DNA from 3 places in the Sporacetigenium mesophilum DSM 16796 genome. Region 1 is predicted to be linked to each of the others. Evidence: riboswitches for the same ligand, from Rfam matches in the RefSeq annotation. Region 1 holds a riboswitch; each other region holds the start of a gene.
The links. A riboswitch is a leader RNA that binds a small molecule or an ion and turns the genes downstream of it on or off. The one in region 1 is predicted to bind S-adenosylmethionine.
Positions count from the first base shown of each region.

Region 2: another riboswitch for S-adenosylmethionine. It lies ahead of BS62_RS14695 (methionine ABC transporter ATP-binding protein); the one in region 1 lies ahead of metK (methionine adenosyltransferase).
Region 3: another riboswitch for S-adenosylmethionine. It lies ahead of BS62_RS01355 (Na+/H+ antiporter NhaC family protein); the one in region 1 lies ahead of metK (methionine adenosyltransferase).

Region 1 is NZ_JCANUR010000010.1:15,779-29,986, forward strand. Features, by position in the region: gene spoIID (stage II sporulation protein D) at 1-348, shown strand, start outside; gene BS62_RS09265 (peptidoglycan DD-metalloendopeptidase family protein) at 478-1,158, shown strand; gene spoIIID (sporulation transcriptional regulator SpoIIID) at 1,258-1,524, shown strand; gene BS62_RS09275 (rod shape-determining protein) at 1,651-2,679, shown strand; gene fabZ (3-hydroxyacyl-ACP dehydratase FabZ) at 2,708-3,142, shown strand; gene yyaC (spore protease YyaC) at 3,203-3,712, opposite strand; gene BS62_RS09290 (COG2426 family protein) at 3,858-4,295, shown strand; SAM riboswitch class I at 4,397-4,499, shown strand; gene metK (methionine adenosyltransferase) at 4,662-5,855, shown strand; gene recD2 (SF1B family DNA helicase RecD2) at 5,975-8,200, shown strand; gene BS62_RS09305 (ComFC family protein) at 8,151-8,930, shown strand; gene hpf (ribosome hibernation-promoting factor, HPF/YfiA family) at 9,550-10,119, shown strand; gene secA (preprotein translocase subunit SecA) at 10,370-13,048, shown strand; one part of gene prfB (peptide chain release factor 2) at 13,067-13,141, shown strand; one part of gene prfB (peptide chain release factor 2) at 13,143-14,171, shown strand.
Region 2 is NZ_JCANUR010000031.1:72-5,678, reverse strand. Features, by position in the region: gene BS62_RS14705 (TatD family hydrolase) at 1-365, opposite strand, end outside; gene BS62_RS14700 (patatin-like phospholipase family protein) at 380-1,882, opposite strand; SAM riboswitch class I at 2,093-2,197, shown strand; gene BS62_RS14695 (methionine ABC transporter ATP-binding protein) at 2,274-3,032, shown strand; gene BS62_RS14690 (methionine ABC transporter permease) at 3,025-3,678, shown strand; gene BS62_RS14685 (MetQ/NlpA family ABC transporter substrate-binding protein) at 3,698-4,507, shown strand; partial or broken gene BS62_RS14680 (dicarboxylate/amino acid:cation symporter) at 4,545-5,607, opposite strand, start outside.
Region 3 is NZ_JCANUR010000001.1:260,072-274,210, forward strand. Features, by position in the region: gene BS62_RS01295 (uracil-xanthine permease family protein) at 1-214, shown strand, start outside; gene BS62_RS01300 (FAD binding domain-containing protein) at 245-1,042, shown strand; gene BS62_RS01305 ((2Fe-2S)-binding protein) at 1,033-1,482, shown strand; gene BS62_RS01310 (xanthine dehydrogenase family protein molybdopterin-binding subunit) at 1,485-3,797, shown strand; gene BS62_RS01315 (peptidoglycan-binding protein) at 3,848-4,918, opposite strand; gene BS62_RS01320 (hypothetical protein) at 5,133-5,303, opposite strand; partial or broken gene BS62_RS01325 (heavy metal translocating P-type ATPase) at 5,496-7,973, shown strand; gene BS62_RS01330 (hypothetical protein) at 7,991-8,635, shown strand; gene BS62_RS01335 (hypothetical protein) at 8,675-9,037, opposite strand; gene BS62_RS01340 ((deoxy)nucleoside triphosphate pyrophosphohydrolase) at 9,093-9,479, shown strand; gene BS62_RS01345 (ATP-binding cassette domain-containing protein) at 9,647-10,348, shown strand; gene BS62_RS01350 (DUF434 domain-containing protein) at 10,498-11,214, shown strand; SAM riboswitch class I at 11,317-11,428, shown strand; gene BS62_RS01355 (Na+/H+ antiporter NhaC family protein) at 11,536-12,867, shown strand; gene BS62_RS01360 (hypothetical protein) at 12,988-13,458, opposite strand; gene BS62_RS01365 (NifB/NifX family molybdenum-iron cluster-binding protein) at 13,638-14,009, shown strand; gene BS62_RS01370 (hypothetical protein) at 14,117-14,139, opposite strand, start outside.

The DNA of each region.
Region 1 (14,208 bases):
AATGAATTTATAAAACATATAAAAAAATCATATAACATAAATTTATCTATTTCTACACTAAACTCTGATATAAAAATTCTAAAGAGAACAGAGGGCGGTTCTGTAGAGAAGATAAAAATAGGAGAAAAACAAATAAGTGGAAGAGATATGAGAAATCTATTTAAATTAAATTCTACTAATTTTGATATAAGCATAAAAAGTGATTATATAGATATTTTAGTTAAGGGCTATGGACATGGTGTTGGAATGAGCCAATGGGGAGCTGATGGAATGGCTGATGCAGGCTATGAATATTATAAGATACTTAAACACTACTACACTGGAGCAGACATAGAAGATAAATATTAAGAGTAATATCATATAAAATGGAAAAGTATTAATACTTTTCCATTTTTTTATGAAAAATATTTATAAAATGTATAAAAATAGAAAAAAAAGTACACAATACAAATGTAGAAATACATATGGAGGTGTAGTATGAAAAACAAAAAAATACTAGAGAGAGATGGGTTTTATTTAGCTCTATTTTTATGCGTATGTCTAGTGGCTGTAGGTGCCGTTTGGGTTACTAAGAATAGCATAGACGATTTAGCTACAAATGGTTTTGTAAACTATAGTAATGGTGAATTAGCAAAAGGTGATGATGAAGTACATCTAATTAAGGAAAAAGATAAGTCAGTTCCAACTACAACTAATTCAGATCAAAACCTAGCAAAAGCGAAAGAGCAAAAAGCTAAGGAAAGTACAGAAGTAGCAAAAAGAACAATGCCTGTTCAAGGTGAAGTTACAAAAGAATATGCTGAAAAAATACCTAGTTACAATAAAACATTAGACCAATGGGAAATACATAAAGCAGTAGATATACAAGCAAAAGCTGGGTCAACTGTTAAATCTATAGCAAGCGGAAAGATTATAGATGTATCTAACGACGATAAGTATGGCACAACTGTAAAAATAGAATCTGCCAATAAAACAGTTTTAACTTATAGTAACTTAGATAAAAATGTTGATGCTAAAGTTAATCAAACTGTAAAAGCAGGAGATGCTATAGGAAAAATAGGAAATACTTCTACAGTTGAAAGTGCTGAGGGAGCACATCTTCATTTAGAAGCGTTTAAAGATGGAAAATCTATAAATCCAATGAATTTAATGAAATAACTTTTTAGAACAGACTTGATCAATTTTGATCAAGTCTGTTCTATTTTTTTTAGAAATCTCATATATATGATTAAGGAAATATGTAAGGGGGGGGAAGAATTGAGATCCCATATAGAAGAAAGAGCTATAGTTGTTGCAAAATATATACTAGAGAAAGAAACAACTGTTAGACAGACAGCAAAAACCTTTGGGGTAAGCAAAAGCACTATACATAAAGATGTAACTGAGCGATTAGAGGAAATAAATCCATCCTTAGCAAAAGAAGTGAAGATGGTTTTAGAAAAAAATAAATCTGAACGTCACTTAAGAGGCGGAATGGCTACAAAATTAAAGTATGAAGTTAAGGATCAAAAAGATGTAGGTTAATAATACCTACATTTTTTTCTTGACTAAAGTTCGATTTTTGTATATTTTTGTAGGTAGGGCTATTATAAGTAAATAACTAAGTGTAGTTCATATAGATTATAAACAGAAGATGAGGAGTTGGGATTAATGGCGAGAGCTGATATAGGTATAGACCTGGGCACAGCTAATGTTCTTGTTTATGTTGGTGGCAAAGGAATAGTTTTAACAGAACCGTCTGTAGTTGCCATAGAAACAAGGAGTAATTCAGTATTAGCAGTTGGAGAAGATGCTAGAAGAATGATAGGTAGAACTCCAGGTAATATAGTTGCTATAAGACCGTTAAAAGATGGGGTTATATCAGATTATGATATTACAGAAAAGATGTTAAAGCATTTTGTTGACAAAGTAGTAGACAAAAAAGGTTTTGGAAGATTTTTCATGCCTAGAGTTATGGTGTGTGTGCCATCAGGAGTTACTGAAGTAGAAAAAAGGGCTGTGGAAGAAGCTACAAGACAAGCTGGAGCTAGAGAGGTATATATTATAGAAGAACCTATAGCTGCAGCCATCGGGGCAGGTGTAGATATAGCACAGCCAGATGGAAATATGGTAATAGATATAGGTGGAGGAACTGCTGATATAGCTGTAATATCTCTAGGAGGTATAGTTGTAAGTGAATCTATAAAAATGGGTGGAGATAAATTTGACGAGGCTATAGTAAGATATATGAGAAAGCAACATAACTTACTAATAGGAGAAAGAACTGCAGAACAAGTAAAATTAAAAATAGGAACAGCATTCCCTAGAGAAGAAGAAGAGTTTATGAGTGTAAGTGGTAGAAACTTAGTTAAAGGACTTCCTGAAACTATACAAATAAGCTCTACAGAGGTGCTAGAAGCATTAAAAGAAAGTGTTGAGCAAATAGCTACAACTGCTCATGCAGTTCTAGAAAAAACACCACCTGAGCTAGGAGCAGATATAAGCGATAGAGGTATAATAATGACAGGTGGGGGAGCTTTATTATATGGCTTGGACAAACTTATAGAACAAAGAACTGGAGTTAAAGTACACATTGCTGATGATCCTCTATCTTGTGTTGCAAAAGGTACTGGAGAAGCTTTAAAATCATTAAAATTATTGGAAACAGGAGGAACTATTCCTTTTAGAAAGAATAGATAATATACGAAAAGAAAAAGGGAGGGTAATTATGCTAAATATTGATCAAATAAAGGAATTAATACCTCACAGATATCCGTTTTTATTAGTAGATAAAGTAGTTGAATTAGATCCAGGAAAAAAGGCTATTGGTATAAAAAATGTTACAGCTAATGAACCGTTTTTCCAAGGTCACTTCCCTAGTTATCCACTAATGCCAGGAGTTTTAATAGTAGAGGCCATGGCACAAGTAGGAGCAGTTGCAATGATGTCTATGGAAGAAAATAAGGGTAAATTAGGAGTATTTGCAGGAATAGACGGTGTTAGATTTAAAAGAGAAGTAAGACCTGGAGATACATTGAGAATGGAAGTTGAATTAAATTCATTTAGAAGAAGTATTGGAAAAGCTAGTGCCAGTGCATATGTAGGTGAAGAATTAGTTTGTAGTGGAGAATTAATGTTTGCATTAGTTGAAAAACAAAAATAAATTTCAAATCAAAAGTCCCAATAAATTATTGGGACTTTTTTATTAAGGGGGTAATAGCCTCTATGTTGCAAGTATAGTTGATAAGGCAATTATCTCAGCTAGTTCAACTACAAAGCTCAGCCTTATATTGTTAAATGAAAACTTATTGTTTTCATCTATTTTATCAACTATACCAACTATAGAATAGTTACCTATTTCAGGAAGTTTTTTGCCAACACCTTTTCCAGGAAGTATAGGGCCTTCTCGTATTTGAATATTTCCTATATTGTCTTTTGATCCTAAACATGCATCTATAGCTAGAAAATTTCCATTTGGATACTTATTTTTTATATACTCTAAAGACTCAAATATATTTAACGCATGTATAGGTTTATCCAATGTACCATACACAGGATATTTAAAATCACTATTTTTTAGCATAGTTCCAACTAAAGGACCTAAAGCATCGCCTATGGCCCTATCAGTTCCTATACAAACGATTATTGTATTTTCTTTTATTATATTTTTTAAAACTTCACTAAGATTTTGTATGACATTCTCTTCTTTATAATTCGTTTTAACTAGATACATCGATACACCCCCTTACCTAAAATATATGAAATTATAGGTGAAAAAAGACCTATACCCACTCTAGTTAGTAATTTTTAAGCAATTACTAGTTTACTTAATCATATAATTAAAATATATAAAGGATGTAGCAAGGGAGGTATAAAATTTGAAATATATACTACTTATGATAATGTCATCTGTACCTGTTATAGAGCTTAGAGGAGCTATACCGGTAGGAATATCATGGGGGCTAAATTTTGGTTATGTGTACATATGTTGTGTTATAGGATCCACACTTATATCAATACCATTAATTATAACTTTCAGACAGATTTTACATGGGATAAAAAGACATAAAAAGATGTATAAGCTAGGAAATTTTATAGACAATAAAATAAATAGAAGAATGGAAAAAATGAAAAACGTAACTATATTAGGTATTGTATTATTTGTAGGAATACCACTTCCTACTACAGGGGCTTGGACTGCAGCGGCAATAGCATCTATACTAAGAATGAGAATTAGAGATGCGCTACTTGGGATATTTCTAGGAAATATGCTCTCAGGCTTAATAGTATCAGCTATATCTTTAAAGATTATATAATACATTTTATAAAAAGTTGATAAATAGTAAAAAAAATGTTGACATATAATAAATAAAATAGTAATATAATTTTTGTACTAAAAACTTATTAAATCTTAATTACCTTATTAAGAGCGGCGGAGGGATAGGCCCTATGAAGCCCAGCAACCACCCTATTGGGAAATGGTGCTAAATCCTACAGAATTTTATTCTGGAAGATGAGGTTAGTTAATTAACTATGTAATTAACCTCTTTATTTTTAAAGAGGTTTTTTTATTAGAAAAAATCGCAATGCATAGAAATAAAACGTAATAATTGTCAATAATATAGTAGAGACTATAGATAGTATAAATCTATAATTTATATACATAAGAGGAGGAACAAAAAATGGCAAGACACTTATTTACATCAGAATCAGTTACAGAGGGACATCCAGACAAAATATGCGATCAAATATCAGATTCTATATTAGACGCATTATTAGCAAAAGATCCTCAAGCCAGAGTTGCATGTGAGACTACAGTTACTACAGGGCTTGTATTAGTAGCAGGAGAAATATCTACTTCAGCATATGTTGATATACCAAAATTAGTAAGAAGTACAATAGAAGATATAGGATATACTAGAGCTAAATACGGATTTGACGCTGATACTTGTGCCGTAATAACTTCTATAGACGAGCAATCTTCTGATATAGCTATGGGTGTAGACGAAGCTCTAGAAAGTAAAAAAGGCGAAGATACAGATGCAGATCTAGAAAATGTAGGAGCAGGGGATCAAGGTATAATGTTTGGTTTCGCATGTAATGAAACAGAAGAATTAATGCCTTTACCAATATCTTTAGCTCACAAACTTGCTAGAAGACTAACAGAAGTTAGAAAAAATGGAATGTTAGATTATCTAAGACCAGATGGAAAAACTCAAGTTACTGTTGAATATGAAGATGGCAAGCCAGTTAGAGTACACACTGTTTTAATATCTACTCAACATAGCCCAGAAGTAGATAATAAAACAATAGAAAGAGATTTAAGAGATCACGTAATAAGTAAAGTAGTACCAAATAACTTAATGGATTCTGAAACTAAAGTATATATAAACCCAACAGGAAGATTCGTTATAGGTGGACCTCAAGGTGATACTGGTTTAACAGGAAGAAAGATAATAGTAGATACTTACGGTGGATATGCTAGACACGGCGGTGGAGCATTCTCAGGAAAAGATGCAACAAAGGTTGATAGATCTGCTGCTTATGCTGCAAGATATGTTGCTAAAAACATAGTAGCTTCTGGCCTTGCTGATAAGTGTGAAATAGAATTAGCTTATGCTATAGGTGTTGCACAACCTCTATCTATACTAGTTGAAACTTTTGGAACTGGAAAAGTTAGTGAAGAAAAATTAGTAGAATTAGTTAAGAAACATTTTGACTTAAGACCAGGTGCAATAATAAGAGACTTAGATTTAAAGAGACCTATCTATAGAAAAATTGCAGCTTATGGCCACTTTGGTAGAACTGATGTAGATTTAACATGGGAAAGAACAGATAAAGCTGATATATTAAGAAAAGAAGCTTTAGGTGAATAATATAAATTATTTAAGGCCCTGTATATTATACAGGGCTTTATTTTATGTTAATATACCTGTATAATAGTTACAAATTATGTAAATTATAACCTTATCACTAAGATGGTAGGAGAATCGGTATGGAAAAATTGCAGGGAACTATAAGTGATATAATATTTAAGAACGAAGAAAATGGATATACAATAGCAAATTTAACAAATGAAAACGATGAAGTTACAATAGTAGGTTGTATGCCTACGTTGACAATAGGTGAAAGCATAGAAATAGAAGGAAAATGGACAAGTCATAAGTTGTATGGCTTACAATTTGAAGTAGATAATTTTATTCCAATTATTCCCTCATCAGTAGATGGCATATATGCTTATTTAACATCTGGTATGATAAAAGGCATAGGGGATAAAATGGCAAAAAAGATAATAGAAAAGTTTGGAATACATACTATAGAAATAATACAAAATAATCCAGAAAGATTACAAGAAGTAGAAGGTATAGGAGAGAAGAAAGTAGATCAAATAGTAAAAGGTTTCGAGGAGAATAGAGAATTAAGAAATTTAATAATTCAATTATCCAAATATGGGATAAGTCCTAATTATTGCTTAAAAATATATAAAAAATATAAATCTAAGTCTATTCAAATAATACATGAAAATCCATATAAACTAGCAGAAGATGTAAGAGGAATAGGATTTAAATTAGCTGATAATATAGCATCAAAAATTGGAATAGATAAATACTCGGAAGATAGAATAGCCCAAGGTATAATATATACGTTAAATCACGCTCTTACAAATGGGCATACATATTTACCTAAAAGCTTGTTGATAAATGAAGCTAGTCAACTTTTAAGTATAGAAAAAGGATATATAGAAGAAGGGATATTGAAATTAGCTTTAGATCAAAAAATACAAATTGAAAAAAATCTTACAGAAGATATTATATATTTAATACCGTATTATATATCAGAAAATGGAGTATGCAAACAACTTATAAGGTTATCTCAATTCGAATTTGAAAACTTAGATATATGTATAGATAAGGAAATAATAAATTTAGAGGAAAAAAATAATATAAAATTAGCGCAAAATCAATATATGGCTGTTGAACAGGCTATACATAATGGAGTTATGGTTATAACAGGAGGGCCTGGAACAGGAAAAACAACAACTATTAATACAATAATACAAATATTTGAAAATAATAATATGGAAGTTATTTTAGCTGCTCCTACAGGAAGGGCTGCTAAGAGAATGAGTGAAACATCTAATAAAGAAGCTAAAACTATACACAGATTATTAGAGATGGGATATTCTAATAATGATGAAGAGATGGTATTTATGAAAAGTGAAGATGACCCTATAGAAGCTGATGTAATAATTGTCGATGAAGTATCTATGGTAGATATAAATCTTATGTATAGTCTATTAAAGGCTATTAAACCTGGTACTAGAGTAATATTAGTTGGAGACAGTGACCAATTACCTTCAGTAGGTGCTGGAAACGTTCTAAAGGATATTATAGACTCTGATGTTATAAAGATAGTTAGACTAACAGAAATATTTAGACAAGCTCAGGAGAGTATGATAGTAGTAAATGCACATAGAATAAATGAAGGACAACCATTATTTTTAAATTCAAAAAATAAGGATTTTTATTTTATTCAAAAAGAAGATAATGAGAATATAATAAGTGAAATAATAGGCTTAGTAGATAAAAGGCTACCAGAATATTATAAGGTAGATAAAATAAGAGATATACAAATATTATCTCCTATGAGAAAAGGAGATTTAGGAGTTACAAATTTAAATATAGAATTACAAAAATATTTAAACCCACCTGGAAAATTTAAGACAGAAGAAAACTTTACAAGAAGAATACTTAGGGTTGGGGACAAGGTAATGCAAGTAAAAAATAACTATAATAAAAAATGGGAAAATGAAGACAAAAGTGAAACTGGAGAAGGCATATATAATGGAGATATAGGATATATATATCACATAGATAAGGAAAATAAAAATATATATGTAATATACGATGAAATTAAGATAGTTAATTATGATTATAATGAACTAGATGAAATAGAGCATAGCTTTTGTACTACTATACACAAAAGCCAGGGAAGTGAATTTCCAGTAGTTGTAATACCTATATCTTGGGCACCTCCTATGTTATTGAGTAGAAATTTATTATATACAGCTGTAACACGCGCTAAGAAATTAGTTATACTAGTAGGACAGACTAAGTATCTTGAATATATGATAAAAAATAACAAAACACATAATAGGTATTCTAACCTACATGGAAAGCTATCTAGATTTAAAAGAGAAGGGCTGTTGGTATCAAATTAAAAATGTAATAAGTATAATATTGGATTATATATATCCTAAAAATATAAAGTGTATATTATGTAATAATCCGATAGATAAAAATAACACTTACTCATTATGCAAAAGCTGTTTTGATAATATTTCTTTTATAAAAGATGGGTGTATAAAATGTGGAAAGCCTATTGAGAATAACGATAACATAAGTTCTATTGATGAATGTAGCTATTGTAGTGATAAGAGTTTTTACTTCGATAAGGCTATATCGTGTATAGAATATGATGAAATTACAAGTAAACTTATATATAACTTGAAGTACGGTAGAAAAACATATATATCTTATCATATGGCACAGATAATAAGAGATAAAATAGAGTATGAAAATATAAAATTTGATTATATATTATATGTTCCTCTTCACAAAAGCAGATATAAAAAACGTGGATTTAACCAATGCGAATTAATTGCCAAAAACTTGGAGAATCTTATTGATAAAAAAGCAGTCGATTGTTTATATAGAAAAAATAAGACTAAATACTTATCTAAACTAAGTAAAAGTGAAAGAAGCAAAGAATTAAGGGGTGCCTTTGAAGTAAAAAAAGGTATTCAAGATATATATAATAAAAATATATTATTAATAGATGATATATTTACAACGGGAAGTACTACAAATGAAATAAGTAAACTTCTAAAAAATAATAATGCTAATAATATATATGTATGTTGTGTATTAACTGGAAGAAATTTATATTGACATAAATATTAGATGCTATTAAAATAAGTAAGTGATGTTATAGGTCTGTGGTTGAAAGTCCATGCCAGTCGCAGGCAAAAGGACCCACGTAAGTTAATTTAAAAATTGAGTTAATGAGCATGGTGCGGCTTAGAAGTAAGTCCTGCCGATATAAAATCGAGAGGGTTAATAGTGCGGCAACCCCAAGCGAAATCCCCAGCAGGCGAGTGTGGGGGCAAAGATCAGGTCAGCTATAATATCCAAAAGGTACCTTAACAGGTGCTTTTTTTTTTCAACAAAAAACAACAAATAATTAACATAAATGTGTTTAATTTGTGGATAAATGTATATAAACATAAATAGCTACAGATATTGAAATTTTAAGTTATTAACAAAGTTATACACATTATCCACATTTTTCATCAATATAACTTTTAAATTATTAACAATGCTAATTAACAAAAATTAATAAAATATATAGAGAATATAAATCTTACAAAAGTTAAAAATAAAAATTAAAGGAATGACTATGTTTTTATAGAAATAATTATAAAGCATAAACTTTCATACTATATTAAATCGAAATATTAGTTTAAAAGGTAATATCTGTGGTATATAATAACTGAAGGGAGATGTTGTTATGAATCTAATTATATCTGGAAAACAATTAGAAGTAACAGATAGTATAAGAAATGCAATAGAAGAAAAATTAGGAGGAATAGAGCAATACCTTCATCCTGAAACTCAAGTTAAAGTCACAGTAAGTGCTAAAAAAGCTAGACAATCAATAGAGGTTACGATATTTCCTATAAGTGGACCAATATTAAGAGCAGAAGATAGACAAGAAAATCTATATGCAGCTATAGATATAGTACATGACAAGCTTTATAAACAAATAAGAAAGTATAAAACAAAAATGCTAAATAAACATCAAGACCATAGAAGTATAAGATATGGAAATGTAGAAGAATTAGGCGAATTTAAAGATATGGATGATGATAGCTATCACAATACAGATGAAGAATCAATGAATATAGTTATAGAGAGAAGAAAGAAATTCGATATGAAGCCTATGAGCTCAGAAGAAGCTGTGCTTCAAATGGAGCTTTTAGGGCATAATTTCTATATGTTTAGAAATATGGATACAGATGAAATAAGTACTGTATATAAGCGTGAAATTGGTGGATATGGTCTTATAGAGCATGAATAATTTTTGCAAAAGCTACTGATTATATAATCAGTAGCTTTTTTAATTACAAGGATATTATAATTTATCTGAAATTATTAACATTTATTTTAAAAAATCTTGTTTTAATAATATAACTCATATATATTAAGTTATATATGACTATTTAAAGTAATAAAAAAATTGTCTGTAGCTTTTTATGATATAGCTTTTATTTTATGGTAAAATATATATATATATCGTATATAAAAATATATGGAATGAGGGAACAATTATGAGTTTTTTGGATAACATATTTAATATGGCAGAAAAGAAAGAACTAAAAAAGTATAATTCTATAGTTGATAAAATAGATGCTTTAGAACCTAAATTTGAAACTATGAGTGACAAAGAAATTAAAAATATGACTAATCTATTTAAACAAAGATTAAATAGTGGAGAAACATTAGATGATATACTTCCTGAAGCTTTTGCTGTAGTTAGAGAAGCTTCAAAAAGAGTTTTAGGTATGAGACATTATAGAGTTCAGCTAATAGGGGGAATGGTATTACATCAAGGAAGAATAGCTGAAATGAAAACAGGGGAAGGTAAAACATTAGTTGCGACAAGTCCAGTATATTTAAATGCATTAACAGGCAAGGGAGTTCATGTCATCACAGTAAATGATTATCTTGCAAAGCGTGATAAAGAAACTATGGGAAGCTTATACGAGTTTTTAGGAATGAGCGTAGGAGTTATAGTACACGGCCAATCACCAGAAGAAAGAAGAGAACAATATGCTTGTGATATAACTTATGGGACAAACAATGAATATGGATTTGACTACCTAAAAGACAATATGGTAATACATAAAGAACAGATGGCACAAAGAGAACTTAACTACGCTATAGTAGATGAGGTTGACTCTATCTTAATAGATGAAGCAAGAACTCCACTTATAATATCTGGACCTGGAGACAAATCTACTCATTTATACACAGATGCAAATACCTTTATTTTGACATTAAAAGAATCGGACTATGAAATAGATGAAAAACAAAAATCGGTATCTTTAACAGACTCAGGAGTAGACAAAGCAGAAAAATATTTCAACGTAGAAAATATAACTGATATAAAACATACAGAATTATCTCATCACATAAATCAAGCTTTAAAAGCACATAAGATAATGAAAAGAGATGTAGATTATGTAGATAAAGATGGCGAAATAGTTATAGTAGATGAATTTACAGGAAGACTTATGTTTGGTAGAAGATACTCTGAAGGGCTACACCAAGCTATAGAAGCAAAAGAGGGACTAAAAGTTCAAAGAGAGTCTAAGACGTTAGCTACAATAACATTCCAAAATTATTTTAGAATGTATAAAAAGTTATCAGGGATGACAGGTACAGCTAAAACAGAAGAAGAAGAATTTAGATCTATATATAAAATGGATGTTGTTCAAATACCTACAAATAAGCCTATTCTAAGAAATGATGTGGCAGATGCTGTATATAAAAACGAAATAGGTAAGTTTAAAGCAGTAGTAGAAGAAATAGTAGAAAGAAACAAAAAACAACAACCTATGCTTGTAGGTACTGTATCTATAGAAAAATCTGAATTATTGTCATCTATGTTAAAGAAAAGAGGAGTAAAGCACGAGGTATTAAATGCCAAGTATCATGAAAAAGAAGCTGAAATAATAGCTCAGGCAGGTAGAATAGGTTCTGTAACTATCGCTACTAATATGGCTGGTCGTGGTACGGATATAATGCTAGGTGGAAATCCAGAGTTCTTAACAAAGAAACAAATGAAAAAAATTGGATATGATGAAAGTGTTTTATATAAAGTAGCTAATCCATTAGAAGACGAAGAAGATTTACAAAATGAAGAATTAGTAAAAGCCAGAGAAACTTACGAAAAATTATATACACAATTTAAGAAACAAACTGAAGAAGAACAAGTAAAGGTTAGAGAAGCTGGAGGCCTTGCTATAATAGGTACAGAAAGACATGAATCTAGAAGGATTGATAATCAGCTTCGTGGTCGTGCTGGACGTCAAGGAGACCCAGGTAATTCAAGATTTTATATAAGTTTACAAGATGATTTAATGAGACTGTTTGGAACTGAGAGAGTATTAGGTGTTGTAGATAAGTTAGGTATGGAAGACGACATGCCGATAGAACATAAAATACTATCTAGATCAATAGAAAATGCTCAAAAGAAAGTAGAAGGAAAGAACTTTGGCATAAGAAAACACGTACTTCAATATGATGATGTTATGAACAAACAAAGAGAGATAATATATGCAGAAAGAAGACGTGTATTAGAAGGTGAAAACCTAAAAGAACAAGTAGAAAACATGATAGAAAACACAATAGAAGATGCGCTAAATGTATACATGGGAGAAGATAAATCTTCTTGGAGTTTAGAGGATCTTAAAAATCACCTTTATCAAACATTCTTACCAAAGGGAAGTATAGAAATAGAAAGTTTAGATAATTATTCTAGAGAAGATATAAAACAACAAATATTAGATTTAGCTATTAAAATATACGAAGCTAAAGAAAACACAATAGGTTCTGATAGAATGAGAGAAATAGAAAGAGTTATACTTCTTCAAGTAGTAGATTCTCATTGGGTGGATCATATAGATGCTATGGATCAGTTACGTCAAGGTATAGGTCTTAGAGCAATAGGTCAAGAGGATCCTGTAAGAGCATACACTTTAGAAGGATTTGATATGTTTGACGCTATGACTAAGTCTATACAAGATGAGACTATTAAATATCTATTTAACTTTACAATAGAAGAGCCTGTGCAAAGAAAACAAGTTATAGATGTAGATCATCTATCTTCTAATGCATCAGATCAGCCAGTTAATAAAACTATAACAAAAGAAGATGAATCAGGAAGAAACGAGCTATGTACTTGTGGAAGTGGCAAAAAATACAAAAAATGTTGTGGCAAATAAGGCATCTGGAGGTATTGTATGCTTAATATACAAGAATATAGACAAAAAATAGATACTATGAACGACAGTATAAAAGAATTGAGGGCTTCTCTTTGACATAGAAACTATAACTGAAAAAATAGAAACCTATGAAAATGAGATGAGCGATCAGAATTTTTGGAACGATAATGAAAAGGCACAAAAAACACTTCAAGAAAATAAGTCGTTAAAAGATACCTTAGATGAATATAAAGATTTACAAAATTCACTAGAGGATATAATAGTTCTTATGGAGCTATCAGAAGAAGAAAACGACTTATCTTTAGAAAAAGAAGTAATTGAATCTATAGAACAATTAGAGAACAAAATAAGTAATATTAAAATAAAAACTCTTTTAAATGGAGAGTACGACAGAAATAATGCCATAATATCTATACATGCAGGAACAGGAGGACTTGATGCTCAAGATTGGGCAAAAATGCTTCTAAGAATGTATGATAGATGGTCACAATCAAAAGGATATAAGGTCAATACACTAGATATTATCGCAGATCCTGAAGCAGGGATAAAAAGCGTAACTATATTAGTAGAAGGATTAAACTCCTATGGATATTTAAAAAGTGAAAAAGGTGTCCATAGGCTAGTAAGAATATCTCCTTTTGATTCATCTGGGAAAAGACATACATCTTTTGCATCAGTAGATGTTATTCCAGAATTAGATGACAGTATAAATATAGATATAAATCCTAGTGATTTAAAAATAGACACATATAAGGCTTCTGGTGCAGGTGGCCAGCATGTAAATAAAACTGAATCTGCAGTTAGAATAACACATATACCAACTGGAGTAATTGTTCAATGTCAAAGCGAAAGATCGCAACACATTAACAAGGATAGAGCTATGAAGATGCTTATGGCAAAACTTATAGAAATAAAAGAAATAGAGCAAAAAGAAAAAATAGAAGACCTACAAGGTCAATATTCTCAAATAGCATGGGGAAGCCAAATAAGATCATATGTTTTTCAACCATATACCTTAGTAAAAGACCATAGAACTAATGCTGAAATAGGTAGTGTTCAATCTGTTGTGGATGGAAATATAGACTTATTTATTAATGAGTATCTGAAGATGAGTAAAAAATAGCTTAAATGGGGCTTAAGAGAGTATTCTTAAGTCCCAT
Region 2 (5,607 bases), on a different contig from region 1:
TTTATAACCTTATCATACTCTTTTGCCTTTTTTAAAAAATACTCAAACACCTTTATTTGATTAGGATAAGTATCTTTATCCTCAACCCAGTGAAAATCAAGGCCTATTTCCCCTATAATCGGAGTTTCTATAATATACTCATCTAGTTTTTCTAAAGAATTAACGTAGTTATTTGCATTGTTTGGATGTATTCCAAAGGTTGGTATTATTAAATTACTTTTCTTAGATATTTCTTTATTTTTTATATAACTTTGTATATCCATCGAACAAGCTAAAGTCAATATATTGTTTTTGTTTATACAATCTACAGCCTCTGTAATTTTATCTTCATAAAGTTCTAAATGATTGTGAGCATCTATATACATAAATCCCCCTTATTTTATAATATGTAAGGGTCGTATATACTTCCTTTCCCTATACATCTTTCAAATTTTTTTATATAAATAGCAGGTCTAATACCGTCTAATTCATGATAGTCTTTTCTGCTTATTCTTGCATTATCTTTTACTATTCTTTGTTTTTTGTAACATTCTGATTTTATCTTATCATATGTTGGCATTTTTTCATAAGCAAAATCTCTAAGCCAATAAGATTTTCCATGTATTGTATAAGGTAAGTTTTTTTTCTTCAAAAATTCTACAACTTCTTTCATGGAAAGTATAAATACCTTATCATTTCTTGAAATTCTTTTCATAGATTCATCATATCCTATTAAACACTTATTTATGTCAGGTTCATAAGGAGCATCTCCATATAAATATTGATTGTCTACAGGTATTATAAAACTTTTTTCTGTATCTGTGAAATCTCTTAAAAACATATATTCGTTGTTTAAAAATTCCCTAATAGAGCTATTTTTCCAATTTGCATAACCTCCAAATTCTTTGTATTCTACAATGTTTGTAGACAATAAAAGCAACCTATCATCATCTTTGTTAATTACTTGCCATAGTATATCTTCATAGTGGTATCTTCCAAATTTCATATAATCTCCCATCATAATTTCTACTTTGTTTTTTGTATTAATTATAGATGAATTAGTATTTATTTTAGATTTATTTTTTTCTTTAATTAAGCTTGGAAGATAATCATTTATTTCTCTTATTGTATCTACATATCCATGGTTTAATCTCCATATAGCCCCATTAGATGTAAAGTCGAACTCTCCTGGAACACATGGTATTGATATTGGTATATGAAGATTTATTTTATTTTCACCATTTAAATTGTGTTTTGGTCTTATAGTTATTATGTTTACATTTGGATACTTATTTTTTAGATTTTCTATATATTTTATCTCACCCTTTGTAGGTTCGTGATTTAAACTTACTGATATTATTAAATCACATCCTGCTTCACAAAGAGGTTTTAAAGTTAAATTATCAGTTTTATATCCATCACTATATTTTTTGCCGTCTATTACTACCTCTTCAAAAACATCAGGTATAGCAGAAGAAGCTAACAATATATCTATTATTTCTTCTGGACTAAGGTTGTTTTTATTTATTTTGAAGTACTTAGCTTTATTTTGTTCTACTTCTGTACAACCTACAAAAAAATCTATATCTGACTTTGATATTTTGAGTAAATTTATATTTTTTCTTATAAACTTTACAGTATTATCTCTTTTAGGTGCCATTTTTTTATTTAAAATCTTTATTATATCTACATAGCCTATTTGTTCAAATGATATAGATTTCCAAGCTTCTTTTGTTCTATGAAGATTTCCATCTAGAAAAAATGCTGCTGTTATTGCACCTATTGATGTGCCCGATACTGCAGATATTTTTTTGTCTAATCCTAAGTCATACAAAGCTCTCCATACTCCAATATGGAATGCCCCTTTTGCTCCTCCACCTGCCAAAGCTAATCCTATTTTCATATATATCCCCTTTTTATTTTTTATTTATATTATTTACAAAAAGTGTTCATAAAATTTCAAAATCTATAATATATTAAACATAACAAATAACTTCATAATAATATTTGTAATTTAATTAACATTTATTTTTTTCAAAAAGTTGTTGACATTTATTTTCTACTTGCATATAATACAAATATGCAAAACAACAAATTATAAAATTAAATATCATTCTTATCCAGAGTGGCAGAGGGACTGGCCCTATGACGCCCAGCAACCTGCGTTTAACAAACGTGTGGTGCTAATTCCAGCGGTATAATTACCGAAAGATAAGGTTCCTAGAAAACTTTTACCTCTTTCGGTGTATCCGAAAGAGGTTTTTTGATTTTTAAAATAAAAAGGAGTGGTAAAATTGATTGAAATTGTAAATCTAAGTAAAGTTTATGAAAGTAACAAAAGTAAAGTTAATGCATTAAAAGATATTAATCTAAAGATAAGTAAAGGGGAAATATTCGGGATAATAGGACTTAGCGGAGCTGGCAAGTCTACTCTAATTAGAACTATCAATAGACTTGAAGAGCCAACTAGTGGAAGTATACTCATAGAAGGAGAAAATATTATTAAATACAACATTAAAGAATTGAGAAAATCTAGAAAAGAAATAGGGATGATTTTTCAACATTTTAACTTATTAAAATCAGCCAATGTATTTGAAAATATTGCTTATCCTCTTAGAATTTGTGGTTATAAAAAAGATTATATTGAAAAGAGAGTATATGAATTACTTCAATTAGTTGATTTAACTGATAAGGTCAATGCTTATCCATCACAACTAAGCGGTGGTCAAAAACAAAGAGTTGCAATTGCTAGAGCTTTAGCTAACAATCCAAAAATACTTTTATGTGATGAAGCGACTTCAGCCCTTGATCCTAAAACAACTAAATCTATATTGTCTTTACTTAAGGACCTTCAACAAAAATTAGATCTTACAGTTATTTTAATAACTCATCAAATGGAAGTTGTAAATCAAATATGTGATAAAGTTGCTGTAATAGAAAAAGGTTCTATAGTTGATGTAGGTCCTGTTAATATAATTATGAGTAATAACAGACTTTGGTCTGATGAGAATACCAATAATGAATTGCAGTTGGAGGTGGCATGTTATGCATAACCTATTTGAACTACTTACACCTTCAATAATACAAACAATTTACATGGTTTTGGTTTCTACATTGGCAGCATTAATAATTGGTTTTCCTATGGGAATTTTACTTATATTAACTGAAGAAAATGGACTTATAGAAAATAAATTTATATATAGAATTCTTGATTATATAGTCAATATAAGCAGATCTATTCCATTTATAATACTTATGATATTAGTATTTCCACTATCTAGACTTGTAGTTGGAACTACTATAGGAACAACAGCAAGTATTGTTCCTTTATCAATTGCAGCTGCACCTTTTGTTGCAAGACTTATAGAAGGCTCTTTAAAAGAGGTAGATAAGGGAATTATTGAAGCTGCAATAGCAATGGGGTCTACTCCAATGCAAATAGTAACTAGAATATTAATACCTGAAGCTTTGCCTTCATTAGTATCTAATATAACAATAACTTTAATCAATTTAATAGGGTATTCAGCTATGGCTGGTGCTATTGGTGGAGGTGGTCTTGGAGATTTAGCTATAAGATATGGGTTTTATAGATTCCAAACAGATATAATGTTAGCATCTGTAGTGGTTATTGTTTTACTTGTACAAAGTATTCAATACTCAGGAAACAAAACAGTACAAATATTAAATAAAAATAGATAAATATAGGGGGTAATTAAAAATGAATTTTAAAAAATTATTATCAGTAGGATTAACAGTTGGCGTGGTTTCTTTAGGGTTAATAGGATGTACTTCAACTAAAGAAGAAAATGTTTTAAAAGTAGGGGCTACACCAGTTCCTCATTCTGAAATACTTGAAATTGTTAAGGATGATTTAGAAAAAGAAGGTATTAAACTTGAGGTAGTTGAATTTACAGACTACATAACACCTAACACTGCTTTAAATGATGGAGAAATAGATGCCAACTTCTTCCAACATGTTCCTTACATGGAGAGTTTTGAAAAAGAAAACAATATAGACTTATCTTCAGCTGGAAGTGTACACGTTGAACCTATAGGACTTTATTCTAACAGTGTTAAATCTGCTGATAAATTAAAAGATAAGGCTGTTATAGCTATACCAAATGATCCAACTAACGGTGGAAGAGCTCTTTTATTATTACAAGATAAGGGACTTATAAAATTAAAAGCTGATGCAGGCCTTGAAGCTACAGAAAAGGATATAGTTGAAAATAAAAAGAACTTCACATTTAAACCAATGGAAGCAGCTCAACTTCCTAGAGTTTTAGGTGATGTTGATGCAGCTATTATAAACTCTAACTATGCAATTGAAGCAGGACTAAATCCAACTACAGACTCATTATTAATAGAAGGAATCGAATCTCCATATGCTAACGTTGTATCTGTTAAAGCTGGAAACGAAAATGATGCAAAGGTAAAAGCATTAATAAATGCACTTCAATCTGATGAAGTTAAAAAATTTATAGAAGATAAATACAACGGCGGTGTTGTACCTGCTTTTGAAAACTAACAATAAAAAGGATGCATCTAAGATGCATCCTTTTTGATTAATTTATACTAGCAACAGTTTCTTTCTCACTATAGTATTTTTCTAAATCAAGTTCCTTTTCACCTTTAGCTACTACTAACGTACATGCACAGTCACCCATTACATTTATAGTAGTTCTACACATATCTAATATTCTATCTATACCCATGATAAGTCCTATACCTTCTACTGGAAGTCCAACAGAAGTTAATACCATAGATAAAGTTATCATACCAACTCCAGGAACACCTGCAGTACCTACAGAAGCTAGTGTTGCTGTTAATATTATAGTCATCATATCTTGCATTCCTAAGTCTATACCATATACTTGAGATATAAATATAGCAGCTGCCCCTTGCATTATAGCAGTACCATCCATATTTATAGTAGCACCAAGAGGAAGTGTAAATGCACCTATGTTTTTACTTACACCCATTTTTTCCATTTCTTCCATAGTTACAGGTAATGAAGCATTACTTGATGATGTTGAAAATGTAACTGCAGCAATTTTACCAAACTTTTTGTAAAAAGGTGCAGCTTTTAATCCAGTTAATAATTTTAATAAACCTGTATAAGTTATTGTACCTTGAAGGAATAATGCAAATAATACTACAAACATATACTTCCCAAGTGCAAACATCGCATCTATTCCAACAGTTGCAAATGTATTAGTAACTAATGCAAATACTCCATATGGAGCAACTAACATTATAAGTTCTACCATTTTCATACATATTTCATTAGCTGATTCAAATATTTTCTTAACTGGTTCAGCTTTCTCTCCAATTATACTCATTGCCGAACCCATAATTAATGCAAATATTATTATTTGTAGCATATCTGCATTTGCTAAAGATGCTACAGGATTCGATGGTATCATTGCAAGTATAACATCTACTAATGATTTATTTTCTCCTATAGTAGGTTGTTGTGTTATTAAGTTAGACATATCAAGTCCTACACCTGGATTTACTATCTTACCAACTATTAATGCTATACTTATAGCAAGTGCTGTAGTAAGTAAGTAGAATGTCATAGTTTTTCCACCTATTCTACCAAGTTTACCTATATCCCCCATAGCT
Region 3 (14,139 bases), on a different contig from region 1:
TTTAGGAGAAAGAAATAGTGTTATAGTTGCCCTGTCTTTAGGAGTAGGTGTAGGACTTAGTCAAGTACCTGGCGCACTAGAAAAAATGCCTCACATAATCCAATTAGTATTTGGCGAATCTGGAATAGTTTTAGTAGCTTTAATAGCTATAGTTCTTAACATAATATTACCAAAAGATAAAAAACAAGAACTTAAGGATGTAGCAAATTTTTAATAAATGAAAAAATACCAAGGGGGAATATAAATGTTTACAGTATTAGATATAGTCCAACCTCAAAGTATAAAAGAAGCTTATGAGATATTAATTAAAAGAAAGAGCAATACAGTAATTGGAGGGTCTGCCTATTTAAGACTGGGTTGTAAGAAAATAGGAACTGCAATTGAATTATCAAAGCTTAATTTAAATTATATAAAAGAAGATGAAAATTGTATAGAAATAGGAGCTATGACTACTTTTAGAGATATAGAAATAAGTACTATTTTAAATAGAAATTTTAATGGAGTATTATCAAAATGTGTGAGAGATATAATAGGGGTTCAATTTAGAAATGTAGTAACTGTTGGAGCTAGTGTATTTTCAAAATATGGATTTTCAGATTTATTAACGGCATTATTATCACTAGATACAGAGGTAGAACTTTATAACGGCGGTAGAATGACATTAGAAGAATTTTTAGAAAAGCCCTATGAAAAAGACATATTAACTAAAGTGTACATAAAGAAAAATAATAGAAAATCTGTATACGCCTCTATGAGGAATTCAGCAAGCGATTATGCAATATTAAATGTATCTGTTTCTAAAATAGATAGTAATTGGAAAATAGTTTTAGGGGCTCGACCAAGAAGAGCTAGTGTTGCAATTAATGCATGTGAGTTTATTTCAAGTGAAGAAATAAGTGATGAAACAATAGAAGAAACAGCTCAAATAGCATGTGAAGAATTAACCTTTGGAAGTAATATGAGAGCAAGTGAAAATTATCGCAAGGTTATATCTAAAGCCCTTATAAAAAGAGCCATTGTGGAGGTGCTACAATGCAAATAGAATTAATATTAAATAAAAAAAATATTAAATTAGAAGTTAATGGTGATGATTACCTAGTAGATGTACTCAGAAAAGAAGGTAACTTAAGTGTTAAAAGAGGGTGTGATACAGGTTGTTGTGGACTTTGTACTGTATGGATAGATAAAAAACCGACATTATCTTGTGCTACACTTGCCATAAGAGCTGATAAAAAAGAAATAACTACTATAGAAGGGTTACAAAATGAGGCTTCAGAATTTGCAGATGTTTTAGTAAAAGAAGGAGCAGAGCAATGTGGATTTTGTAGTCCAGGATTTATAATGACTGTACTTGCGATGAAAAATGAACTTATAAATCCTAATGAAGAAGATATAATTCACTATTTAAATGGGAATCTATGTAGATGTACAGGATATATGGGACAACTAAGAGCAGTGAAAAAATATCTGGGGGTAGAGTAGTTATGAATATAGTTGGTAAGAGTATATCTAAAATAGATGGAATGGCTATAGCTACAGGAAAGCCGGTATATACAGATGATTTGTCTAGTACAGATGCATTAGTTGTAAAAATTTTAAGAAGTCCTCATGCATTTGCAAAAATAAAATCTATAGATACTTCAAGGGCGGAAAAACTTGAAGGTGTTGAATGTATACTTACATATAAAGATGTTCCTAATACTAGATTTACATTGGCTGGACAAAGTTATCCAGAACCATCACCCTATGACAGATTAATATTAGATGAAATAGTTAGATATGTAGGAGATGAAGTTGCAATAATCGCAGCTATAGATGAAAAAATAGCAACTAAAGCTATGAATATGATTAAAGTGAATTATGAAATTTATGAACCTGTACTAGACTCAGATACAGCTATAGGACATAAAACAATAATTCATAGTGAAGACTTACATTGTAACTTTGATATAGGTATGGATAAAGAAAAAAATATAGTATCTACTCATAAAAGCGAAAAGGGAAATATAGAAGAAGAAATAAATAAATGTGATGTAGTAATTGAAGAAACTTATGAAACTCAAGCTCAAGCTCATTGTATGATGGAGACCTACAGAGCTTACAATTATCTAGATCATATGGGAAGATTGGTTGTAGTAAGTTCTACTCAAATACCTTTTCACGTTAGAAGGCACTTATCTCGTGCTCTTGATATACCTGCAAGTAAAATAAGGGTTATAAAACCTAGAATTGGTGGGGGGTTTGGAGGAAAACAGACTGCCTGTGTTGAAATATTTACAGCTATTGTTACACTAAAAACTGGCAAGCCTGCAAAGCTTATATATACTAGAAAAGAAACTTTTAGTTCTACCACAAGTAGGCACCCTATGAAAATAAAAGTTAAAATTGGTTCAGATAAGGAAGGTAATATAAAAGCAGTGGATATGTATGCTTTATCTGATACTGGGGCATATGGGGAACATGCATCTACAACATTTGGATTGGTTGGAGAAAAAACTCTTCCATTATACAATAAATTAAATGCCTATAAATTTATGGGTCACGTTGTTTATACTAACAAAACACCATCGGGAGCATTTAGAGGATATGGAGCAACACAAGGATGTTTTGCGGTAGAATCAGCAGTTAATAAGTTAGCATCAAAATTAGGTATTGATCCTATAAAATTAAGAGAAAAGAACCTTATAAAAGAAGGTGAAACTTCTGTTGCTTATAATAAAAATATAAATAGTTCTACATTAGATAAATGTATAAAAAGAGGAAAAGAACTTATAGGATGGGACAATAAATATCCTAGTAGAGAAGTAGCTCCAAACAAAGTTAAATCAGTGGGAATGGCTATTACTATGCAAGGGTCAGGTATAGCTGGAATAGACACAGCTTCAGCACAAATAAGATTAAATGATGATGGAACATATACATTACTTATAGGTTCTACAGATATGGGCACAGGAAGTGATACAATTCTTGCTCAAATGGCATGTGAAGTTTTAGAAACAACAATGGATAATATAACAGTTGTTGCAGCTGATACAGATATATCACCATACGATCCAGGTTCATATGCTTCAAGTACTACTTATGTTACAGGAATGGCAGTAGTAAAGGCGTGTGAAGAATTAAAGGAGAAAATTGTAGAAGCTGGAGCAAATCTATTAGAATTATCTAATAATAAAGTTGATTTTAGTGAAGGTTTAGTAATAGATATAAACAATGAAAATAGTATATCAACTAAAGAAATTGCAATAACATCTATTGTAGGACCACAAAATTCGCAGCTAGTTGGAAATGCAACCCATGGAAGTCCTGTTTCACCACCTCCATTTATTGCAGGATTTGTTGAAATTGAACTTGACAAGGAAACTGGGAAAATAGAACTAATAGATTATGTTGCTGTAATAGACTGTGGAACAGTTATAAACAAAAACTTAGCGAGAATACAAGCAGAAGGAGGGATAGTTCAAGGTATAGGAATGGCTATGTATGAAGATATTAAGTTTAATTATAAAGGTAAGTTAGATAGCGACACTTTTATGCAATATAAAATACCTTGTAGAAAAGATGTTGGAAATATAATAGTGGATTTTGAAGAGAGTTTTGAACCAACAGGCCCATTTGGTGCCAAGTCCATAGGAGAAATTGTTGTAAATACTCCACCACCAGCTATAGCACATGCTGTTTATAATGCAGTAGGAGTTAATATAAATACCTTACCAATAACACCTGAAAAGATACTTATGGCTATGAATAATCTAGAAAGCTTTAAAGAGCCAACTGAAGCTATTTATGTAATATAAAAAATTGCCACTAAATTTAGTGGCAATTTTTTATACATTAGGTATGTAAATTAACGAGAAAATATCTTCATCAATTCTTTTATATTGTTTTGATGTGCAGTGTCTTTTACCTTAGTTCCGTGCGTACGTGAATTTAGGAAATGTAAGTCAACGTGACCATCCATTCCATTTCCTTTTACAGTATCAAGATTTAATCCTGATCCATAGCCATTACTTCTATTGCTTACAGTTACATTAGCTGGCTTGTCATCTCTACCTGCATGAGGCATAGCGCTCATAGATGCTATGATCTGCTTATTATCTATATGTACAATAACTGGTCTTCTTGTCCAACTAAAGCTACCCCATACCTGTTTTATTTTTTGAGTATCTTCTTTTGTCAAAGATTCAATATCAGCATGGTTTGTTCCATAGGTTCTTTTCATATTAAAAGTTATTCCTGTTTTGTAATCTTCTACAACGAAAGTTGCTCCCCTTGGAACTTCATTTTGAGCAATTGACCAATCAATGGCAGTTACACTTTCTCTAGATACATTAGTTCCTCTATTTGGAGCGTCGTTATTTGCAGGACTAGTACCTTCAGTTACTGATATTAAGTAAGAGTTAGAAACATGTCCTTTCTTTCCGTTATATTCTACATAAGACCAATTTCCGCTTTGAGACATTACATCTACTTTACTTCCCTTAGGTATAGTAAGTATTACACTAGAGCTTGTAGTAGCGCCAGATCTCATATTCAGGTTTGCCTTAGTTTGTTTTTGTATATTTAAATCAGTAGTAGTAGTCACTTCAGTTACAGGTGCTGAATTAGTTTGAGTCGAACTTACAAATAGCTTACCTAACGTATTCTTCCCAGCTATTCCATCAGCGCTAAGTCCTGATGCCTTTTGGAATTTTATTATAGAACTTTTAGTTGCACTACCATAGTAATTAGTTGTTTTAGAGATATTTAAGTATCCATTTTCTTTTAATTTGTTTTGAATAACATTTACATCACTATGGCTCATTCCATACTTATATAAATTTAACTTGAAATCATGTGCCGATGCCATGCTTACATTAGAAAAAGTTATCATGCTCGACAGTGCTAATATGTAAAAAGTTTTTCTAGATATTTTCATAAAAAATTCTCCTCCTGTATTTGAACGGTTATGTAAATAGGCAAAAAAAATAAACCAAGAAAATTGTTGGTTTTTGTAACCCCTCTGTAACCATATTGTAACATTTGAAGAAAAAACTTTCAATAATATAAGAGTATGTATATTTTTCCAGGTTATTGATAAATAGCAAATCAATGGAAAAAGCCAGTATAAAAATACTGGCTTTTTTACGATATTAACAGTGATTGAAGGAATCGTCATCAACACATAGTAATATTAATATTAATATTAAGAATGGTATCCAATCAGATAAACATATTTCATCCAAAGTATCTTGGAATACTAAGAATAAAAAGAATAATACTATTATCCACCAACCATCGAATTCACTAAAAAAGTTTGCCATAATATACCTCCATAGATGTAAGTTTTTGAAGATTTGCTAACCTTCTAAGTTATAATATGAAGATAAATAAAAAATTGTTACTATACTTTTTCTTCATAAAAAACACATAATATAGTAATATTCTTTTAATGTAAAAAAATAGTTTACATATACCCTATAAGGGTATATTATAAATATATAGGAGGGTTGATTATGAATATAAAAGAACAAACAATAAATGTAACGGGAATGACCTGAGCAGCTTGTGCTAAAGCTGTCGAGAGGGCAGTAAGAAAACTAGAAGGAACAGTAGAAGCGAATGTTAATGCAGCTACTGAGAAATTAAATATAAAATATGATAGTACAAAAACTACTTATGAAGCTATAAAAAGTGCAATAGAAAAGGCAGGATACGGAGTTTTAGAAGAAGTTAAAGCCAAAGAAGTTATAATCCCTATTGGCGGTATGACATGTGCAGCTTGTGCTAAGGCTGTAGAAAGAGTAGTAAAAAAACTAGATGGTATAGAAAATGTATCTGTTAATATGGCAACAGAAAAAGCATCTATAGGCTATAACCCAGGTAAAGTAAGGATTTCAGAAATAAAAATGGCAATAGAAAAAGCTGGATATAAACCATTAGAAATAGAAAACAAAAGTTCTGTAGATGAAGATAAATTAAGAAAAGAAAAAGAAATAAAAACTCTATGGACTAAGTTTATAATATCGGCTATATTTGCAATACCTTTATTTTATATAGCTATGGGTCCTATGTTAAAGCCACCATTTCCAGAATTTCCAGTACCTACTATTATAGAGCCAATGATGTATCCAATGAATTTCGCATTAACACAGATATTTTTAACAATCCCTATAATTATAGCGGGAAATAAGTTTTATACAAGTGGAACAAAAGGAATATTGAATAAAAGTCCTAATATGGACTCGTTAGTGGCGATGGGTACTTCAGCAGCTGTAATATATAGCTTATACTCAGTATATAGAATATCTATTGGAGAATTTATAGCTGTTGATAATATGTATTTTGAAACAGCAGGTATAATAATAACTTTAATATTACTTGGAAAATCACTTGAGGCAGTTTCAAAGGGAAGAACAAGTGAAGCTATAAAGAAACTTATGGGTCTAGCACCTAAAACAGCAATAATAATAAAAGATGACAAAGAAATAGAAATACCTATAGAAGAAGTTGAAGTAGGAGATATAATACTAGTAAAACCAGGTACTAAGATACCTGTTGATGGTGAAGTTATAGAAGGTCACACATCAGTAGATGAATCAATGTTAACGGGAGAAAGTATACCTGTTGAAAAAAATTCAGGTGATAAGGTAATAGGTGCAAGTATAAATAAAAATGGATCTATAAAATTTAGAGCTACAAAAGTAGGAAGCGATACAGCACTTTCGCAAATTATAAAACTTGTTGAAGATGCCCAAGGATCAAAAGCACCTATAGCTCAAATGGCAGATATAGTATCAGGTTATTTTGTTCCTATAGTATTTGGGATAGCTGCTTTATCAGGTATAGCTTGGTATTTTAGCGGAGAAACTTTAGTATTTTCACTTACAATATTTATAGCAGTATTGGTTATAGCTTGTCCTTGTGCACTAGGCCTTGCAACTCCAACAGCAATAATGGTTGGTACAGGTAAAGGTGCAGAATATGGTGTTTTAATTAAAGGTGGAGAAGCACTTGAAAGTGCTCATAAAATAAACACTATAGTATTTGATAAAACAGGTACTATAACTGAAGGAAAACCTGAGGTTACAGATATAGTAGTAACTGATGTTGTAGACAAAAACACTTTATTAAAAATTGCAGCAAGCGCAGAAAAAGGATCAGAACATCCACTTGGTGAGGCAATAGTTAGAGCTGGAGAAAAAGAAAATTTACCAATTCTTAAGGTAGATAAATTTAAAGCGATACCAGGTCATGGTATAGAAGTTGAAATAGAAAATAGTGTAATATTATTAGGAAATAGAAAATTAATGTTAGATAGAGGTATATCATTAGAAGATTTAGAAAGTGATTCAGACAGATTGGCTGAAGAAGGTAAGACTCCTATGTATATAGCAGTAGACAACAGACTAGCAGGTATAATAGCGGTTGCAGATGTTGTGAAAGAAAGTAGTGCCAAAGCTATACAAAAACTACATGAAATGGGCATAGAAGTTGCTATGATAACAGGAGATAATAAAAAGACCGCAAATGCAATAGCAAAACAAGTTGGAATAGATAGAGTACTTGCAGAAGTTCTTCCACAAGATAAGGCAAATGAAGTTAAAAAGCTTCAATCAGAAGGTAAGAAAGTAGCCATGGTTGGAGATGGAATAAACGATGCGCCAGCACTTGCACAAGCTGACATTGGTATAGCAATAGGTTCTGGTACTGATGTTGCAATGGAATCAGCTGACATAGTTCTTATGAGAAGTGATTTAATGGATGTTCCGACAGCCATCAAACTAAGTAAAAGTACAATAAGAAATATAAAGCAAAATCTATTCTGGGCATTTGGATACAATGTTATAGGTATACCTATAGCAGCAGGGGTACTTCATATATTTGGAGGACCACAATTAAATCCAATATTTGCAGCAGCTGCAATGGCATTAAGTTCAGTTTCAGTTTTAACTAATGCCTTAAGACTTAGAAGTTTCAAGCCATATAAATAGGAATTTGAGGTGAGAATATGAAAATTAAGAAACTAGCATTAGGTGTATCTATATTAACTTTGGCTATAGGACTAGTTGGTTGTAAATCAACTGATGTAGTAGCTAAATATGGAGCACAGTCCTTTGATATAATGGTAGATAAAAATAATGTATACTCAAATGATAAAGACAATAGATGGGTAATAGAAGCCCCTGACAAAACAAAGTTTAATATAAGTAAAGACTTTAGTGACAATGTAGATTTTGCTATAGAAATGGACGGTAAACCATTTATAGATGGTGGATTAGATGTATCAAAACTTCCTAAGTCATATATATACAATGACAAAGAGAAAACTATAAGTATTGATTCAAATATAGGAGATACAAAATTTGAAAGTAATGATAAAAAGCCTGTAGATACACTAAATTATATAATAGATAACCATAGAGATATACTTGGATATCATCATGAACTAGATCACTATGGTTTAGACTTAGACAATGGAAACAAATTTGAGTGGGCATACCATATGGACAAAAACGATAAAGATATAGTATTTGTTTTAAATCCAGAGCTTTTTATAAAAGCAGGAGTAGATCCTAATAAAATAGACGGATGGGCATATGCTAAAGTAGGAGAGGATTACAAGTTATTAAAACCATTTGATATAGTAAAATAAAAAATTCGCGACCTGAGTGTCGCGAATTTTTTATTCAAATTATTTTAAACTAGGTAAATCATCTATAACTTCGATACTACCACCAATAATACCCATCCAACAACTATAATCTATACTTGTAACATTATTAGGAGTAAATTCTATTATATTTTCACCTTCTTGTAGCTCTTTTTCTATATTTAATGAAGGAATAATTATTGAATTATTACATCCTGATAATTGTTTTCCATCTATGATAAATCTAGTTAGTATATCCTTTTTAATATATACTAAGTTAGGAGTATATCCATAATAATCAGCAGTAATTTTAATTGTTTGAACCCCATAGTAACTTATGAAAGTTCTATAAAATATATATAAGATAAAAAGGTGAAATGTATAAAAAAAGGACTTTTGTGGCAATATAGTTTATTGTTCATATTATAATAATAACCTATGTGATAAAAGGAGACTAAATATGATAGAAGTCGTAGCTGCTATAATTATAAATAATGAAAATAAAATACTAATAGCAAAACGTAAGGTATCTCTAAAATATGGAGGCCTTTGGGAATTTCCAGGGGGTAAAGTAGAAAAAGGAGAAGCTTATGAAGACACAGCAATAAGAGAATTAAAAGAAGAAATGGGTATAGATATACAAATATTAAAATATTTTGGAGAAACAATTTCAGACCAACAAGATAAATCAATAAAACTTATAGGGTTCAAATGTATAGTAATAAATGGAGATATAACTCTAACTGACCATGATGAATATAAATGGGTAAGTAAAGATGAATTGACAAATTATGAATTAACTCCTGCAGATAAATATTTTGCATTTAAATTAATGAATGAAAATTAGTAAAATACTATTTTTAAATAATATTTTTTATTATTTAGAAATAGTATTTTTTGGATTGAATTTTCATAAATACTTGAAATATCAAGGCCAAAAGGAGATAATAGATATACAGTGTAAAATAGTATGTAATCTAATTAAAATGAAGTTCAATAGGGGGTAGTATAAAATTGAGTCATTGTATATTAGACATCGAGGGTTTATCTATTGTAGGTAGTAAATTTAATATTGAAAATATAAATTTAACTATAAATAAGGGGCAGATTCTATCGCTTTTGGGTCCAAAGGGATCTGGAAAAAGTAAAATTATAGAGTCAATACTAGGACTAGTAAAATATAATTCAGGAAAGATTTATATAGATGGTATAAATCAAAAAAAGAATAATGAACAGATTAAACAATACATAGGATATATTTCAGAAAATTTATCTATATGTAAAGATATAAAGTGCATTGATTTTTATAAAGATATAAAAAAGTCCTATGAAAATTGGGATGATATTTTATTTTCAGCTTTAATAGATGAGTTTGATTTCGATTTATCTAAGAAGATAGAAAATCTATCGAGGGTAAATCTAGTCAAATTTCAACTGATATTATCTATAAGCCATCATCCTAAACTTTTAATATTAGATAAAATACCATCGGATATTAATCCATTAGTTAAAAATCATATATTACAAAGGATAAAACTAGTTGTAAAAGAGGAAGAATGCTGCGCACTACTATTATCGGATAAAACTGATGATGTATATAAAATAGCTGATACGGTTAGTTATATACATAATGGGAAAATAGTTATGACAGGAAATAAACAGAATATATTAGATAACTATGAGAAATTGACATCTAAAGAAGAATATAATATATAACTTAACTGTTAAAAATATAACATTTTATAAAGGAAGCTAGTACTAGCTTCCTTTTTCATATTCAATAATAAATCCTATAAAAAGTTGTATATATAGTTACTAATAAGTGAAAAAATAAAGGTAATTAGAAAATGTGAGGTGAAATAAGATTGTCACAAAAAACAATAAGAAGAGGCTTTGATGCAGAGGATTACAAATGGTTTTGTAAAGAATCTATTGAAAAACTTAAGATTGCACAGCAAGAAGTTGGGTGGCTATTAGATAGAGGTTACAAAATGAGCTCAATAATAGACTTAGTAGGTGGACATTACCAATTTACTGCAAGACAGAGAACTGCACTGAAAAGGGCAACATCATCCAAACTTCAGTATGAAAAAAGAAAATCAACTATACTTTCACTTGATTCTTATAAAGATGGTTGTTTATACATAGATGGATTTAACTTGATAATAACTCTCGAAGTGGCGCTTTCTGAAAGTTTACTTATAAGGGGAAATGATGGGGTTTTAAGGGATCTAGCAGGTTTAAGAGGAACTTATAGGATTATAGATAAAACTGATGAAGCATTAAAACTTATTGGCAAAACCTTCAACAAATTTAAAGTTCCTGAGATTAAATTTTTTCTCGATGCACCCGTATCAAACTCAGGAAGGTTAAAAAGTAAGATATTAGAACACTCATATGAATGGAAAATTCCAGTTGAGGTGGAACTAGTTCCAAATGCCGACCCTATACTTTCTAAAATGGAAAGAGTTGTAACTGGAGATTCTATAATACTTGATGAGTGCAAGAGTTGGTTTAATTTATCAAGTGAAATTGTTGAAAATTATATAGATAATTCCTGGATTATAAATTTTCAAGAATAATATATAAATTAAAATATTATTTTAAAAAGTCATATAATATATTGTTGACAACATATTGATATTAATATATTATAAATCTATCGCGAAAATTAAATATTGAACTTCTTATCCAGAGAGACTGAGGGAATGGCCCTACGAAGTCTCGGCAACCATCAAACAATATGTTTGAAAAGGTGCCAATTCCAGCAGAACAATTTGTTCTGAAAGATGAGAAGAAGACTGCAGTCTCATTATGTGTGCAACTTTAAGGTCTTCTCTATTCATCTAGAGAAGGCCTTTTTTAGTATGAAAAATGATAGGTCATCAAGGAGGAACGTCAGAATGAAAAATAGCATCAAAAAAGGCAATCCATTAGCGTTATTACCGTTAGGAATATTTTTACTTTTATTTATTGGAACAGGAATTATAGCAAAGGATTTTTATAAAATGCCTGTACTTGTAGCATTTTTAATATCTGCAGCATCTGCTCTTTTATTAAATAAAAAAGTAAGTATCGCAAAGAAAATAGACATATTTTGTAAAGGTGCAGGTGAGTCAAATATAATACTTATGTGTATTATATTTATATTAGCAGGTGCATTTGGAAACGTAGCAAAAGAAATGGGTGGAGTAGATTCAACAGTAAATTTAAGTTTATCAGTATTACCTCCTAATCTTTTGATATCAGGATTATTTGCTATAGCATGTTTTATATCTTTATCAATGGGAACATCTATGGGTACAATAGTTGCTCTAGCCCCTATTGGAATTGGTATTGCAGAGAAGACTGGTATACCATTAGCTCTAGTACTAGGTGCAGTTGTCGGTGGAGGCATGTTTGGTGATAACCTATCGATGATTTCTGATACAACAATTGCGGCAGCAAGAACTCAAGGATGTGAAATGAAAGATAAGTTTAGAGTTAACTTTATAATAGTTCTTCCAGCAGCTATAATTACTGCTGTTATTCTTACAGTTATGACATCGGGATATAACGGAATTGTAGGCGGGAATTATTCTTATGATATAGTTAAGGTATTACCTTACTTAGCAGTACTAGTTGCAGCTTTAGTTGGAGTAAATGTGTTAGTATTACTTGGTGGTGGAGTTATATTTGCAGGTATTGTTGGAATAGCTTCTAAATCGTTTGATTTTTATGGTTTTTTAAGTGCGGCTTCACAAGGTATGATGGGAATGGAAGATCTAGCTTTAATAGCTATGGTTGTAGGAGGAATTGTAGAGCTTATCAAGTTTAATGGTGGAATTGACTTTTTACTTTATTTTATAACTAGTAGAATTAAAAGTAAAAAAGGAGCAGAGTTTGGAATTGCTGCTCTTGTAAGTATAATAGACCTATGTACTGCTAACAATACTATTTCTATTGTAATGGCAGGGCCTTTGGCAAAAGATATAGCAGATCAATATGATATAGATCCAAAAAGATCAGCAAGTATATTAGATATATTCTCTTCTTGCTGGCAAGGAATTATCCCTCATGGAGCACAAGTTTTAGCAGCAGCGGGCTTAGCGTCTATATCACCTATTGCAATACTACAATACTTACATTACCCTGCACTTATGGGAGTTTTTGGAATACTTGCAATAGTATTTGGCTATCCAAATTTAAAAGATAAGAAAGAAATAAGTATAAAAGCAAAGGTAGTGAATAATTAAACATAAGTTATTTTAAAGTGCAAAGAGAAATCTTTGCACTTTAATTTTTATATAAATGTTTATAATGCTATATTCAAGGGTATATTTTAAAAATAAACTAACAGATATTATTCTGTCTGCTTAATCTACTTTTTCTAATTCTTTTCTAACTTCAGCTATTTTTGTATATGATTCAAGTAGTGCGTCTTTGCCTGATTTAATTAGTTTACTATCTGAATGTAGTAAACCATCCATTAATTGGTCAACTCCATACAGACAATTGATAACAGAATCTTGTAATTTGGTATGAAGTTCTTTATATTCCTTTGGAACTAGGGTTTCATCATATATATAAGATTCTAAAACTTTTCGAACTTCTTTTAATTTAACATATTCTCTTTGAATATTATCTACATTTTGACCTACAGGCTCTATAGGACATTCATCAACAATCCTTTGGTGTTCCTTTAACCAGTTTTGTGCAAATTGTTTATAATCTACTTCTTGGTTAACTAAATTAAATGTGGTTGTAGACTTTGTATTTTGATACATAAATCCAAAGGAATATACTAATGCTATTACAATAATAGAATATATAAATTTTTTATTCATTTTCAACACCTTTACCTTATAAAATATTTATATAATTTAGTATCTCCAAAACATAAATATATAAGTACTATTTTGGTAAGTTTAATATTTGTATATTACTATTTTTACAAATTTAATGATTGGAAGTATATTATAAATAAAATTATATATCTAAAATATAACTTTAGGAGGTAACACTTATGATAGTCGCTATACCAAATAACGAAACTAGGGTTAATCAACATTTTGGAAGAAGTACAAGCTTTATTATTGCTACTATAGATAATAAAGAAATTAAAGAAATAAAAGAGGTTTCAACTGCAGAATTTACACATCAACATGGAGCATTAGCCAAAATGCTAATAAGTAATAATGTTAAAGTAGCAATAGTGGGAGGAATAGGACAAGGGGCTTTAGATGCCCTTGATAATGCAGGAATAGAAGTAATAAAAGGAGCTTCTGGAGAATATAAAAGTATTTTAAATGAATTTATAAATGGAACATTAGAATCAAAAGACATTGTATGTAACCATAATGGAGAACATCATGGAGATCATCATCACCATCATTAATAAATAAAATGAAAGGTCCCAGTTAATAGCTAACTAGGGGCCTTTTATATAGCCTATACAATTCATATTATATATTAGCAAGAGCATTGAATTAATTTTCAATGCTCTTATCTCAAAAAAACATTTTCAA